Linked DNA regions of Serinibacter salmoneus. The protein of the gene in region 1 interacts with the protein of each later gene in a pairwise test. Links are inferred from orthologs where the notes say so. Each region holds a gene or a part of one and is shown in the gene's direction. Other genes may lie near its edges.

The links. The genes of interacting proteins can lie anywhere in the genome.
Region 2: the proteins of lpdA (region 1) and pcrA interact in binary tests that used the Escherichia coli proteins (3 or more experiments, as listed by UniProt). The link is inferred for Serinibacter salmoneus from one-to-one orthologs.

Annotation. Positions count from the first base shown.
Region 1 is NZ_PDJD01000001.1:399,826-407,319, reverse strand. The notes cover bases 3,018-5,827. They hold lpdA (dihydrolipoyl dehydrogenase), read left to right. Parts: upstream 3,018-3,630; coding sequence 3,631-5,025; downstream 5,026-5,827. Other genes in these bases: ATL40_RS01560 (HNH endonuclease), read left to right, coding at 5,176-5,827; ATL40_RS01570 (DUF4342 domain-containing protein), read left to right, coding at 3,188-3,550. In the rest of the region: ATL40_RS01585 (beta-galactosidase), read left to right, coding at 1-1,056; ATL40_RS01580 (O-succinylhomoserine sulfhydrylase), read right to left, coding at 1,225-2,454; ATL40_RS01575 (rhodanese-like domain-containing protein), read right to left, coding at 2,451-2,864; more of ATL40_RS01560, read left to right, coding at 5,828-6,234; ATL40_RS01555 (tryptophan-rich sensory protein), read right to left, coding at 6,252-7,494. UniProt on the Escherichia coli protein: Lipoamide dehydrogenase is a component of the glycine cleavage system as well as of the alpha-ketoacid dehydrogenase complexes.
Region 2 is NZ_PDJD01000001.1:660,890-666,780, forward strand. Bases 2,534-5,812 are described here. They hold pcrA (DNA helicase PcrA), read left to right. Parts: upstream 2,534-2,882; coding sequence 2,883-5,612; downstream 5,613-5,812. Other genes in these bases: ATL40_RS02850 (class I SAM-dependent methyltransferase), read left to right, coding at 2,534-2,820; ATL40_RS02860 (antitoxin), read left to right, coding at 5,712-5,812. Also shown: ATL40_RS02840 (response regulator), read right to left, coding at 1-109; ATL40_RS02845 (sensor histidine kinase), read right to left, coding at 106-1,539; more of ATL40_RS02850, read left to right, coding at 1,642-2,533; more of ATL40_RS02860, read left to right, coding at 5,813-5,891. UniProt on the Escherichia coli protein: A helicase with DNA-dependent ATPase activity. Unwinds DNA duplexes with 3'-5' polarity. Translocates on single-stranded DNA with 3'-5' polarity. Initiates unwinding more efficiently from a nicked substrate than double-stranded DNA.

The DNA of each region.
Region 1 (7,494 bases):
GTGAACTGGCAGGGGCACAACCGCACGCGCACCACGGCGCAGTCCCACCGCCACTCCCTGGCCCACCTCGCGCACGGCGCCGACGGGCTGCTGTTCTTCCAGTGGCGCCAGTCCCGCGCCGGCGCCGAGAAGTACCACCCCGCGATGGTGCCGCACGCCGGCACGGACTCCGACGTCTGGCGTGGCACCGTGCGGCTGGGCGCGCTGCTGCGGGACATCGACGAGGTGCGCGGCTCGCGCGTGGCCGCGCGCGCCGCGGTGGTCTACGACTTCGACTCCACCTGGGCCGCGCGCCTGGACTCCCACCCCAGCGACTCGGTGCACCCGCGCCGCCAGGCCGTGCGGTTCCACCATGCGCTCGCGCGACACGGGGTGACGGCGGATGTGGTGCGCGCGAGCGACGACCTGTCCGGCTACGACCTCATCGTGCTGCCGGAGGTGTACCTGACCAGCGACGAGGCGGCGGCGAACGTGGCGGCCGCGGCCGAGCGCGGGGCGACGGTGCTGATCACGTACTTCTCCGGGATCGCGGACGAGCACGACCACGTGTTCCTGGGCGGCTACCCCGGCGCGTTCCGGGACCTGCTGGGCGTGCGCACCCAGGAGTGGTGGGCCCTGCAGCCGCAGGAGACCGTCACCCTCTCGGACGGCAGCACCGGGTCGGTGTGGTCGGAGAAGGTGGCCGCGGCCGAGGGCACCGAGGTGCTGCGGACCTTCGCCGGTGGCGATCTGGACGGGGTGCCGGCGCTGACCCGGCGGGCGGCCGGAGCGGGCTCCGCCTGGTACCTGGCGACACGCCTGGACGACGACGCGCTGCTGGCCCTGGCCGGTGAGCTGGTCGCCGACTCGGGCGTGGCACCGGTGGTCGGCGAGCTCCCGCCCTCGGTCGAGGTGACCCGCCGGGTCGGGGAGGCCGGGTCGTGGCTGTTCGTGCTGAACCACGGCGCCGAGGAGGCGGTCGTGGCGGCGAGCGGGACGGACCTGGTCTCGGGCATCGAGGCGACCGGATCGCTCACGGTGGCCGGCGGCGAGATCGCGGTGGTGCGCGAGGCCTGACCGGCACCGCCTCGCGCACGGCGGACCGGCTTCGCGCACGGCGGATACGCGAGGCCGGGCCGCCGCGGCGCCGGCATCACCGCAGGTCACGGACCTGCGCACTGGGCCTGCCCGCCACGCAGCCGCCATGCGCGAAGCCGATCCGCCGTGCGCGAAGCCGGATCGGGGCTACTCCCATCCCAACGGCAGCGCCTGCGCGAGGTCGTCGATGAGGTCGCGGGGGTCCTCCAGCCCCACCGAGAGCCGGATCGTGGTCTCGGCGATCCCCATCCGCTGCCGACCCTCGAACCCGGACTTCCAGTGCGTGGTCGTGGCCGGGTGGGTCACCAGCGACTTCGCGTCCCCCAGGTTGTTGGAGATGTCGATCAGCCGCAGCGCGTCCAGGAAGGCGAACGAGCGCGCCTTGCCGCCGGCGGGATCGCCCGGCCCGGCCAGGGTGAAGGTGACCACGGTGCCGCCAGCCGACTGCTGCGCCGTCGCGAGCGCATGCTGCGGGTGCGAGGGCAGGTAGGGGTAGCGCACCTGCGTCACCTCGCCCTGCTCCTCCAGCCAACGCGCGACCTGCAGGGCGCTCTCGCACTGCCGGGCCACGCGCAGGTCCATCGTCTCCAGGCCCTTGAGCAGGGTCCAGGCGTTGAACGGGCTCATGGTCGGGCCGGTGTTGCGCAGGAAGGTCTGCAGCGGGCCGTTGATGTAGTCCTCCCGGCCGAGCACCGCACCGCCCATCACGCGCCCCTGGCCGTCGATGTGCTTGGTGGCGGAGTAGACGACCACGTCCGCCCCCAGCGCGAGCGGGCGCTGCAGCGCCGGGGTCGCGAACACGTTGTCCACGATCACCGTGGCCCCTGCCGCGTGGGCGAGGGCGCTGACCGCGGGCAGGTCCACGATGTCCATCATCGGGTTGGACGGCGTCTCCACGAACACCACATCGGCGGGGCGGGCGAGCGCCGCGCGCCACTGTTCCACGTCGTGCGCGTCCACGTACTGGGTCTCGATGCCCCAGCCGGTGAACAGTTCGTCCAGCACCAGGAGGGTGGAGCCGAACATCGCCCGGCCCGCCACGATCCGCGAACCGGCCCTGGCCAGGCACGCCATCGAGGCGAACACCGCCGCCATCCCGGTCGCGGTCGCGAAGCACGCCTCCGCCCCCTCGATCAGGCGCAGCCGCTCCTCGAAGGCCGACGTGGTGGGGTTGGCGTAGCGGGTGTAGGTGAACCGGTCGAGCTCCCCGAGGAAGGCCGCCTCCGCATCCGCCGCCCGGGGGTAGACGTACCCCTGGGTGAGGAACAGCGGCTCGGCGGTCTCCTCGAAACCCGTGCGCTGCTGCCCGCCCCGGACCGCGAGCGTGGCGGGACGCAGCCCCTCCGGCAGGTCGACTCGGGGCCGCGGATCGGTCACGCCTGCCCCTCCCACGCGGTGGTGGGCAGGCCACTGCCGTGCCAGCCGGCGGCCGCACTGCTGTGCCCCTCGTAGCCCTCGGTCACGTTGTACGACGGCGTGAGGCCGGCCTGGGTGGCGACCTGCGCCGCCGCGGCACTGCGCCCGCCGGACCGGCACACGAACAGCACGGGGCGGTCGCCCTCCGGCGAGATCCCGGCCTGCTGCAGCAGGCCGAGGAAGTCCGAGTTCCACCCCATCGCGGTCTGGATCGGGGCGAGCACCACGCGGCGCCCGAGTGCGCTCAGATCGGGGATGCCGACCTCGCTCCACTCCCCCGGGGTGCGCACATCCACCAGCACGGCGTCCTCGTGGTTCTCCAGCAGCTCCCACGCCTCCGCGGGTGTGAGGTCGGCCTCGTACGCGCTCATCGCTCCTCCATCGGTCCCGGCGTGAGCACCCACACCCGCATCGTGGGGGGTTGCTGCGGCGTCGTCGAGCCAGGTCTCTCGGCCGCTCTGGATGGTGTCACCGGATCGTATCGCGCGCCGGGGAGGCCGCCCGAGCGGGAACTTCCCGATCTCGCAGGGCGTTCCCCCTTCGACCCGCGGGCCCCGTGCCGGCGATCCGGGCGCGAACTCGGGGAGGAATCAGGGGCGTCCCTGATGGCCAACCACCAGGAATGGCGAGCATCCTGGAGACATCGCCGGCGACGCCGTCGCCCGCTCACGAGCCACCACAGCAGGAGGAGACCATGACCGAGAACCCCACCCCCGAGACCGACACCCAGAACGCCTCCGAGAAGACGACCACCGAGGAGTTCACGGTCTCCGGGAAGAATGCCCTGAACAAGATCAAGGAGATCGTCGCGGCGGGGAACGTGCGCCGGATCATCCTGCACACCTCCTCCGGCAAGACCCTGCTGGAGATCCCGCTGAACGCGGGCGTTGCGGTGGTCGGCGTGGGTGCGTTGCTCGCGCCGTGGGTCGTTGCGATCGGCGTCGTCACGGCGCTGGTCACCTCCGTGTCCATCACGGTGGTGCGCGGCGAACCCCGCGTGGAGAGCGAGACGGAGGAGCCCGCGCCCGTCGCTGACGCGCACGACGCCTCCATCTGAGACACGCCCTGCGGGCCCGCGTGAGACGAACCACTCTCACCGGGCCCGCACTGCTGCCCCGACGGGCCTAGGCTGGAGCCATGGCTTCCCACTTTGATGTCGTCGTCCTCGGTGCTGGCCCTGGTGGCTACGTCGCCGCCATCCGCGCCGCCCAGCTCGGCAAGTCCGTGGCAGTGGTCGAGAAGAAGTACTGGGGTGGTGTCTGCCTCAACGTGGGCTGCATCCCCTCCAAGGCCCTGCTGAAGAATGCCGAGCTCGCCCACACGCTCACTCACGACAAGGCCAAGTACGGCATCGAGGGTGATGCCACCATGTCCTACGGCCCCACGCACAAGCGCAGCCGTCAGGTCTCGGCCGGCATCGTCAAGGGCGTCCACTTCCTGATGAAGAAGAACAAGATCAAGGAAGTCGACGGTTGGGGCACCCTGACCTCGGCGACCTCGATGGACGTGGCCCTCAACGACGGGGCCACCGAGCAACTCACTTTCGACAACCTCATCATCGCGACCGGATCGGTCACGCGGATGCTGCCGGGCGTCGAGGTCAGCAAGAACGTGGTCACCTATGAGGAGCAGATCCTCGACGACGAACTGCCGAACTCGATCATCATCGCCGGCTCCGGCGCGATCGGCGTGGAGTTCGCCTACGTCATGAAGAACTTCGGCGTGGACGTCACGATCGTGGAGTTCCTGGACCGCATGGTCCCCACGGAGGACGCGGACGTCTCCAAGGAACTGCTGAAGCACTACAAGAAGCTGGGCGTGAACGTGCTGCTGTCCACCAAGGTGGAGTCGGTGGAGGACACCGGGTCGGGCGTGAAGGTCACCGTCTCCTCCAAGGGTGAGAGCCGCGTGCTGGAGGCCGACAAGCTGCTCTCCGCGATTGGGTTCGCCCCGCGCACGCAGGGCTACGGCCTGGAGAAGACCGGCGTGGCCCTCACCGAGCGCGGCGCCATCGAGATCGACGACTTCATGCGCACCAACGTCCCGAACGTGTACGCGATCGGTGACGTGACCGCCAAGATGATGCTCGCCCATGTCGCCGAGGCGCAGGGCATCGTCGCCGCAGAGACCCTCGCAGGCGCCGAGACCATGTCGATCGACTACCGCTTCATCCCGCGCGCCACCTACTGCCACCCGCAGATCGGCTCGATGGGCCTCTCGGAGCAGCAGGCCAAGGACGCCGGCCACGAGATCAAGACCGCCACGTTCCCGTTCTCCGCGAACGGCAAGGCGATGGGCCTGGGCGACAGCGTCGGGTTCGTGAAGATCGTCGCGGACGCCGAGCACCACGAGATCCTCGGCGCCCACATGATCGGCCCGGACGTCACCGAGCTGCTCCCGGCGATCAACACCGCGCAGACCTGGGACCTCACCGCCGACGAGGTCTCCCGCGTCGTCTTCGCCCACCCGACCCTGGGCGAGGCCGTCAAGGAGGCCATGCACGGCATCGCGGGGCACATGATCAACTTCTGAGGCCAGTGCTCCCTCGCTGAGGGCGGTACACCCGCGCCGAGGTCCGCAAAGACCCGGCGTGTCCCGTGGGACACGCCGGGTCTTCGTGCATCCGACGCCCGGTGGACCGCCCTCAGCGAGAGCCGTCCGGGCGGCATGACGGGACATCGTGTGGCGCACTACGATCAGCAAGATGGCGGCACAACCACGGGTCTGCGCACGGCGTCGCATGCCTCGCGGAGCGCCATGACTCTCTCGGAGTACCTCGAGATCACCACCGCATCCGCCGAACGTCAGTGGCGCGAGATCACCGCCCGGGCGCCACGAACCGATGGCAAGCGAGGGGCGCCCTTCGTGCCGGTCGAGACTCTCCTGTGTGCCGCTGCCATGCACGTGGTGGAGTATTCGCGCCTCGGGAGTTCCACCATGCATCGCGCGGGCTCGCCAGCTCCCGAACTGGCTGCGCTCTTCCGCCGGCCTGTGAGCAGCATCATCGCCAAGATGAACAATCTCGACGGGAGTCGACCGCGTGGAGCAAAGTTCGACCTCTCCGTCGGCCTCGTCCTGACCGGCGACGCTCAGTTGATGACGGTGCTGTATCGACGACTTCTCCTCGCCGCACGCCGCGTCGGCATCGGCTATGACGCCCTACCGGACTTCCTCGGCCTTGAAGGTGGCGGCGAACTCAGCCTCCTGGGCCAAGACGAGTTGGACGACGGCGCGCTCGGTGACGTGCTCACACGCGAGCTTCCCCTGTGGCTCGAGCGCAGCCCCGACCAGTCGGAGAGCGTGACGGAGCGATACCTCTTGCAGTACCTGCGAGTGGGCCAGCACAGATTCGCGACCGGCGTACTGCAGAACTGCGGGAATGAGTGCGTGTTCTGCGGATTCGGCCTCGGGGACAGCGCCAAGCCCACGCTCTTGCGCGCTGGACACATCAAGCCATGGCGCGACTCCGATGGCCACGAACGCCTCGACATCACGAACGGCCTGGCCGCCTGTCCGACCCATGACGCAGCGTTCGATTCCGGGCTCATGACGGTGCGCTCCGACCCGCCGCACCTAGCGGTCACGCTGTCGGCGCGGATGAGGCACGCCGTCGAGACGAACGCTGCAGTCGCAACGACCTTCGGCCCTGCCGGGCTGCGGACTGACCTGCAAACGTCGGCGATGGCCGTGGTTCCCGCCGTCGAGTACCTCGACTGGCACGCAGCGCACGTCTTCGCCTGACGACGGCGCAGCCCGCCTCAGCGGTTACGCCGCCACAACTCGCCGCTGAGCGCCGCCGCGAAGGTGCACCACGCCGCGTAGCCGGCGAAGGCGCCGGCCCGCAGCCGACCGAGGTGAGCCGAGCGCCGCGCGAGGTCGGCCGCGCTGACGCCCAGCGCCAGTGACCCGATCGCCGAGGCACCCAGGCGGTGCCCGCGGAAGAACAGTCCGCACCACGCCGCATTGCCCACCAGGTTCACCGCGAGCGCCCACCGGAACGCGCGCCGGCGCGTGCGGGCGCGCTCCCCCACCGCGCCGTCCCGCTCGGCCTCCTCCCCCAGTTCCGCGAGGGTCGCCGTCGCCGCCACGGTGGTGGCGGTGTAGATCCCGTTCCACACCACGGGGATCACCCATCCGGGCGGCTGCCACGGCGGGGTGCGCAGGGAGGTGTACCACCGCGATCTCGGGTCCGTCAGCAGCGACCCGGCCACCGCCGTCGCCGCCACGGCCGCCCCCACCGCGGCCAGGGTGCGCCGCCAGCGGCCGGCGTCCACGGTGCGCAGCGCCCGGCGCACGGCCGCCTCGTATCCCAGCCGACCGCCGTCGGGCGCACCGAGCAGCTCGTCGGCGTCGTCGCGCCGGACCACCGCCTCGTGCACGAGGCTGCCCACCAGGGGCCGTGCCACCCCGGAGGCCACCGGGGTCACGAAGCCCACCCAGCCGCTGGCCAGGCGCGGTGTGAGCACCGGCACGGTGCGGATCCACCGGGGAACCAGCCCCGCGATCCGGGCGTACTCGCGCAACATGTCGCGGTAGGTCAGCACGTCCGAGCCGCCCACGTCGATCTCCCGGTTCACCTCGCTCGGCAGCGAGGCGGCGGCCACGAGGTAGTGCAGCACGTCGTCCACCGCGATGGGTTGGATCCGGTTGCGCAGCCACCGGGGCGCGACCATGGCGGGCAGACGCTCGGCGAGGTGGCGCAGCATGTCGAAGGACGCGCTGCCGTCCCCGATGACCACGCCCGCCTGGATCACCGCGGTGGGCACGCCGGAGTCCAGCAGGATCTCCCCCACCTGCACGCGCGAGCCCAGGTGCGCCGAGAGTTCCCCCTCGGGGTGCAGCCCGGAGAGGTAGACCACCCGGGAGATCCCCACCTCGGCCGCGGCCGCGGCGAAGGTCTTCGCGAGGGCGGCGTCGCGCGCCACGAAGTCCCCCTGGCCGTCCATGGAGTGCAGCAGGTAGTAGGCCACGTCCACGCCCGCCAGTGCCGCGCGCAGGTCC
Region 2 (5,891 bases), 260 kb from region 1 along the record:
TCGCGATGTCCGGGTTGGCGCCCACGATCACGGCGATGCCCTGCCGGATCAGCGCGTGGTCGTCCACGAGCAGGGTGCGGATGGCGGCGGACTCTCCGGGGGTGCTCACGGCGCCATCCTTCCCGACTCCTCCTGCGGCGTGTCCGGCACGCCCGGTCCCGGGCTCGTTCGCTCCGGGCTCGTTCGATGCTGTGCCCCTCGATCCAGTGCCGTTCGGTCCCGCGGCACTCGGGCGCGGACCAGGAAGCCGCGGCGCTCCCGCGGCCCGGCCTCGAGGCTGCCACCGAGCGCCGCCATGCGCTCGCGCATTCCTGCGATCCCGAGCTGCGCGCCGCCGGCGTATCCGCGGGAGCGGCCCGCGCCGTCGTCGGAGACCTCCAGTTCCACCGCGTCCTCGAGCCAGCGCAGCCGCACCACCGCGTGGGTGCCGGTGCCCCCATGCTTGCGCACGTTCGTCAGGGCCTCCTGGCACACCCGGTAGAGCGCGAGCTGTGCCACATCGCTCACCGCGGACGGTTCGCCGATCTCCTCCAGCTCCGTGACCACCCCGGAGGCCTGCGACTCCGCGACCAGGTCGGTGATCTGGGTCAGGCGGATCGCGGAGACCACGGGGCCGGCGTCCTCGTCCCGCAGCGTGCCGAGCATGGAGTACAGGTCCGATACCGCGCTGCGCGCGGAGGACTCCAGGTCCGCCAGCTGCCCGCGCGCGCGCTCCACATCGGAGTCGAGCAGGACCCGTGCGGCGCCCGCCTGGATGCCGATGAGGGAGACGTGGTGGGCCACCGAGTCATGCAGTTCGCGTGCGATCCGCAGCCGCTCGATCGTGACGGCCTGCCGGGAGAGCAGGTCCCGCTGCCGCTCGAGCTCGCGGGTGCGCGCCACCGTCAGTGCGCGTTGCCGTGCCGCGCGATAGGAGTGCTCCCCGAACCAGTACGCGCCCGCGAAGTACAGGACGTTCACCAGGAGTTGCTGCATGAGCACGGCCGCGAACGGGGAGAGCGCGCCCAGGCCGGGACCCTCCATGTCCGGGGCGTCGGTGATCGCGCGGAAGAAGGAGACCACGAGCCACGCGAACATGATCACGATCACGGCCACGCGTGACCACCGCGCCCGGCGTCGGTCCCGCTCCCACGCGCCCACGGTGTAGATCGCGCTGAAGAGCGCGATGTTGAGGATGATGGTCTCCTGCACTGAGAGCTCCCCGGCCACGATCATCGCGACGGCGACGATGGCCATCACCGGGGCGGGCGCCACCCGCCGCCACGCCAGCGGGAGGACCGCGAGCGCGAGCATCGCCACCGCCAGGGGCAGCGGCGCCGGGTCGGAGAACATCCCGATGGCCTGACCGAGCGCCAGCGAGAGCACGCCGGCCCCGAACAAGGCCGCCGCGATCGCGACATCGGCGCGCGCCTGCTCGGGCGTGGGCCCGGGGCGTGCCCACAGGGTGGACTCCGGGTCGTGGCGCGGATCCAGGGGCGGCGCGGGGTCCACCGATCCGGGCGCGGGAGCGCTCGAACGGGAATCGGCCGTGGAGGTCATGGCGTCACGGTAGCCGCGCCCGCCGACATCCCGCCTCCACCCCGCGGCCTCCGCCACGCGGGGGAGGCGGGCCGCGGGAGGCAGGTGCGGGAGGATGGCTGGGTGCCCCGACCCTCACAAGACCTCGCCGACCTCCTCACCTCCCTGCGCCGCAGCCCCGATCTGGAGGGGCCGAACCTCGAGGCGCACGACGCCGCCGATCGCCTGATCCTGGACGAGGCCGCGCCGTTCATCGCTCAGGCGGGCGTGACCGAGCCGGCCGGGGACGCCGGGGTGAGCGACGTCGTCGTGCTCGGTGACACCCACGGGGCCCTGAGCCTGGGGCTGGCTGCCCTCGGGGCCGGGGTCGTGGTGGCCACCGACTCGGTGCTCGGTGAGCGCGCGATCGCGGCGAACGCGCAGCGCGCCGGTCTCACGCAGCGCGTGCGGATCGCTGCGCTGACCGGGGACGCCGTGGGCCCCGATCTCCTGTCCGGCGCCCGTCTCGTGGTGATGCGGCTGCCGCGGGCGCTCGCGGAACTGGCCGAGATCAGCGAACTCATCGCGCAGCACGCCGACCCCGGCGTGCGGGTGGTGGCCGGAGGACGCGAGAAGTACCTGACCCGGCGGATGAACGACGTCCTGGAGCGTTCCTTCGCCCAGGTTCACGCCTCCCTCGGCCGGCAGAAGTCCCGTGTGCTGCACGCCGCCGGCCCCCGCCCCGATGCCCCACGCGGCACCTACCCGCAGCGCGCCGAGCATCTCGGGCTGCAGGTGGTGGCGCACGGCGGCGCCTTCGCCGGCACCGACCTCGACCTCGGGTCGCGTTACCTGCTCACCTTCGCCGACCGGATGGCGCCCGAGGCGGCCACCGCGGCGGACGCCGGCTGCGGCACGGGGATCCTCGCCGTCGCCCTCGCGAGCGCCCGACCCGACCTGCACGTGACGGCGAGCGACATCTCCGCCTGGGCCGTGGCCTCCGCCCGGGAGACGGCGCGGGCCAACCGGGTCGAGGACCGCGTCGAGGCCGTGCGCGCGGATGCCCTGGAGACGCTGCCGAGTCGCAGCGTGGACCTCGTGGTGTGCAATCCGCCGTTCCACTCCGGCGTGGCGGTCGAACCCGACGCCGCCCGCGGCCTGCTGCGGGACGCCGGCCGGGTGCTGGCCCCGGGCGGGGAACTGTGGTGCGTGTTCAACTCCCGCCTGGCCCGGGCGCGGGAACTGCGCCGCCTGGTCGGTCCCACCGAGGTGATGGGCGACAACGGCACCTTCACGGTCACGCGCAGCGTGCCGCGCGGCTGAGCCGGTGCCTGGCGGCTGTGCGTGCCGCCGATGTCACACCCGCCGCCTACCCTGGTCCCATCATGACGACGCTCTTCGACGACCTCCCCCAGCCCGGGGGCGGCTCCGCGGTGACGGCCGCGGGCGCCACCCTCCCCGGGATCAGCCCGCTCGCCCGCAGCGAGGCCGGTATGGACGGCGGCGACGGCGCCGCGTCGCCGCGAGGTGGTGGACGTCGCCGCTCCGCACAGGACCTGCTCGAGGGGCTCAACCCGCAGCAGAAGGAGGCCGTCACCCACCGCGGTGACCCGCTGCTGATCATCGCCGGGGCGGGTTCCGGCAAGACCCGCGTGCTCACCCACCGCATCGCGCACCTGCTGGCCACCGGTGAGGCGCGACCGGGGGAGATCCTCGCGATCACCTTCACCAACAAGGCCGCGGCGGAGATGCGCGAGCGCGTCGAGGAACTCGTCGGCCCCGCCGCCCGGGTGATGTGGGTCTCCACGTTCCACTCCGCGTGCGTGCGGATCCTTCGGCGCGAGCACAAGGCGCTCGGGCTGCGGTCCTCCTTCTCCATCTATGACGCGGCGGACTCCCAGCGGCTCATGCAGCTGGTGTGCAAGGAACTCAACCTCGACCCGAAGAAGGTGCCGCCGAAGGCGATCAGCAACAAGGTCTCCGACCTGAAGAACGAGCTGATAGACGCGGACGACTTCGCCCGTACCGTCACGGAGTCCAACTCCTTCGATCAGGCGCTCGCCGCCGCCTACCGTGCCTACCAGGAGCGGCTGCGGCAGGCCCACGCGCTGGACTTCGACGACCTCATCGCCACCACCGTGCACCTGCTGCGCGCCTTCCCCGCGATTGCGGAGAACTACCGGCGCCGATTCCGCCACGTGCTGGTGGATGAGTACCAGGACACCAACCACGCCCAGTACGTGCTGGTGAAGGAACTCGCGGGGGTGGCGAACCCGGAGAGTGTGGAGGGTCGGCTGGCCACCTGGGACGAGGCGGTCGACGGCGCCGCCGGAGACGATCCTGCCGGCGCCCCGGGCGGGGCTGCTCAGGGCGCCGCCGGTTCCGCGGGCAGCGTCGGCCGGGTGCCGCCGGGGCAACTCACCGTGGTGGGCGACGCCGACCAGTCGATCTACGCCTTCCGAGGCGCCACGATCCGCAACATCCTGGAGTTCGAGGAGGACTACCCGCAGGCGCGCACCATCCTGCTGGAGCAGAACTACCGCTCCACCCAGAACATCCTTTCCGCCGCCAACGCGGTGATCGCGCGCAACCCCGACCGGCGCAAGAAGAACCTGTGGACCGCGCAGGGCGCGGGCGCGAAGGTGATCGGGTACGTGGCGGACTCCGACCACGACGAGGCCCGGTTCGTGGCCGAGGAGATCGACTCCCTCGGGGACAACGAGGGCGTCAAGCCCGGCGACGTCGCGATCTTCTATCGCACCAACGCCCAGTCCCGCGCGCTGGAGGAGGTGCTGATCCGCACTGGCATCCCCTACAAGGTGGTCGGCGGCACGCGCTTCTACGAGCGCAAGGAGGTCAAGGACGCGATCGCCTACCTGCGGGCGATCGCGAACCCCGACGACGCGGTGAACCTGCGCCGCATCCTCAACGTGCCCAAGCGCGCCATCGGGGACCGCACCGAGGGCGCGATCGCGTGGTTCGCCGAACGGGAGCGGATCTCCTTCGGCGCCGCCCTGGAGCGCTACGAGGAGATCGGGATGCCCGCCCGCGCCTCGGGCGCCGTCGGCGGCTTCGCGGAACTGATGTTCGGGCTGCGCGAGCTCGCCGCTTCGGGGGCCACCCCGGCGGAGATCCTCGATGCCGCGCTGGATCGTTCCGGGTACCTCGCCGAGCTGCGCGCCTCCGACGACCCGCAGGACGCCTCCCGGGTGGAGAACCTCGCGGAACTGCACGCGGTGGCGGCGGAGTTCAGCGAGGGTGAACCCGAGGGCGACCTCGCGGACTTCCTCGAGCGGGTTGCGCTGGTGGCGGACGCCGACCAGATCCCCGAGCACGATGGTGGTGGGGTCGTGACGATGATGACGGTCCACACGGCTAAGGGACTGGAGTTCCCGGTCGTGTTCGTCACCGGCCTGGAGGACGGCACCTTCCCGCACCAGCGCTCGCTGGCCGACACCAGCGAGCTCAGCGAGGAGCGGCGCCTGGCCTACGTGGCGCTGACCCGCGCGCGGGAGCGGCTCTACCTCACCCGTGCGGCGCTGCGCACTTCCTACGGCATGCCGAACCAGATGCCGGCCTCCCGATTCCTGGACGACATCCCGGCCGACGTCATGGACTGGCGGCGGGAGGAGTCCGCGACCGAGGCGATGCGCGGCGGCTGGGGCGGCGGGTACGGCTCCGGGTACGGACGTGGCGGCGGCTACCGGTCCGGCGGTGGGTACGGCGGCTACGAGACCGACGACACCGACGGCGGGTACGTCTACGGGTCCGGGTCCGGCGGGCGCGGCAGTAGTGGACGTGGCACCGGCGCAGGTGGCTACGGGTCAGGTGGCTACGGGTCTGGTGGTTACGGCTCCGGTCGGCGGGGCTCCACCGGTCCTCGCACGGGGGTCGGCAGCGGTGGCGGCACCGGCGGCGGGGGAGCGCGCGGCAAGAGCGGCGCGGCCGACGTCCCCTCCCTCGCGATCGGCGACCGGGTCAACCACGACTCCTACGGCATGGGCACCGTGGTGGCCGTGGAGGGCGCGGGATCCTCCAGCGTCGCGAAGATCGACTTCGGCAGCGCCGGCACCAAGCGCCTGCTGCTGCGCTACTCCCCGGTCTCCAAACTCTGACACGGAGCCTCCGCCAGGAATGCGGGGTTCACGAGATCGAGATCCGGACGTAGGCATTCAGGCATCACCGCATCAATGTGTGTGATGCTATGATGCACCATGCGCACGACGGTGACCCTGGAGCCCGAGGCCGAGATCCTGATTCGTCAGGTGATGCGGGAACGCGGCCTGTCCTTCAAGGACGCCATCAACCAGGCCATCCTCGATGGGCTCCGCCCGGCCAGGGCTGCCGGCCACGTCACGCCGACCCACGACCTCGGCGGCGCCCGGGTGCCGCTG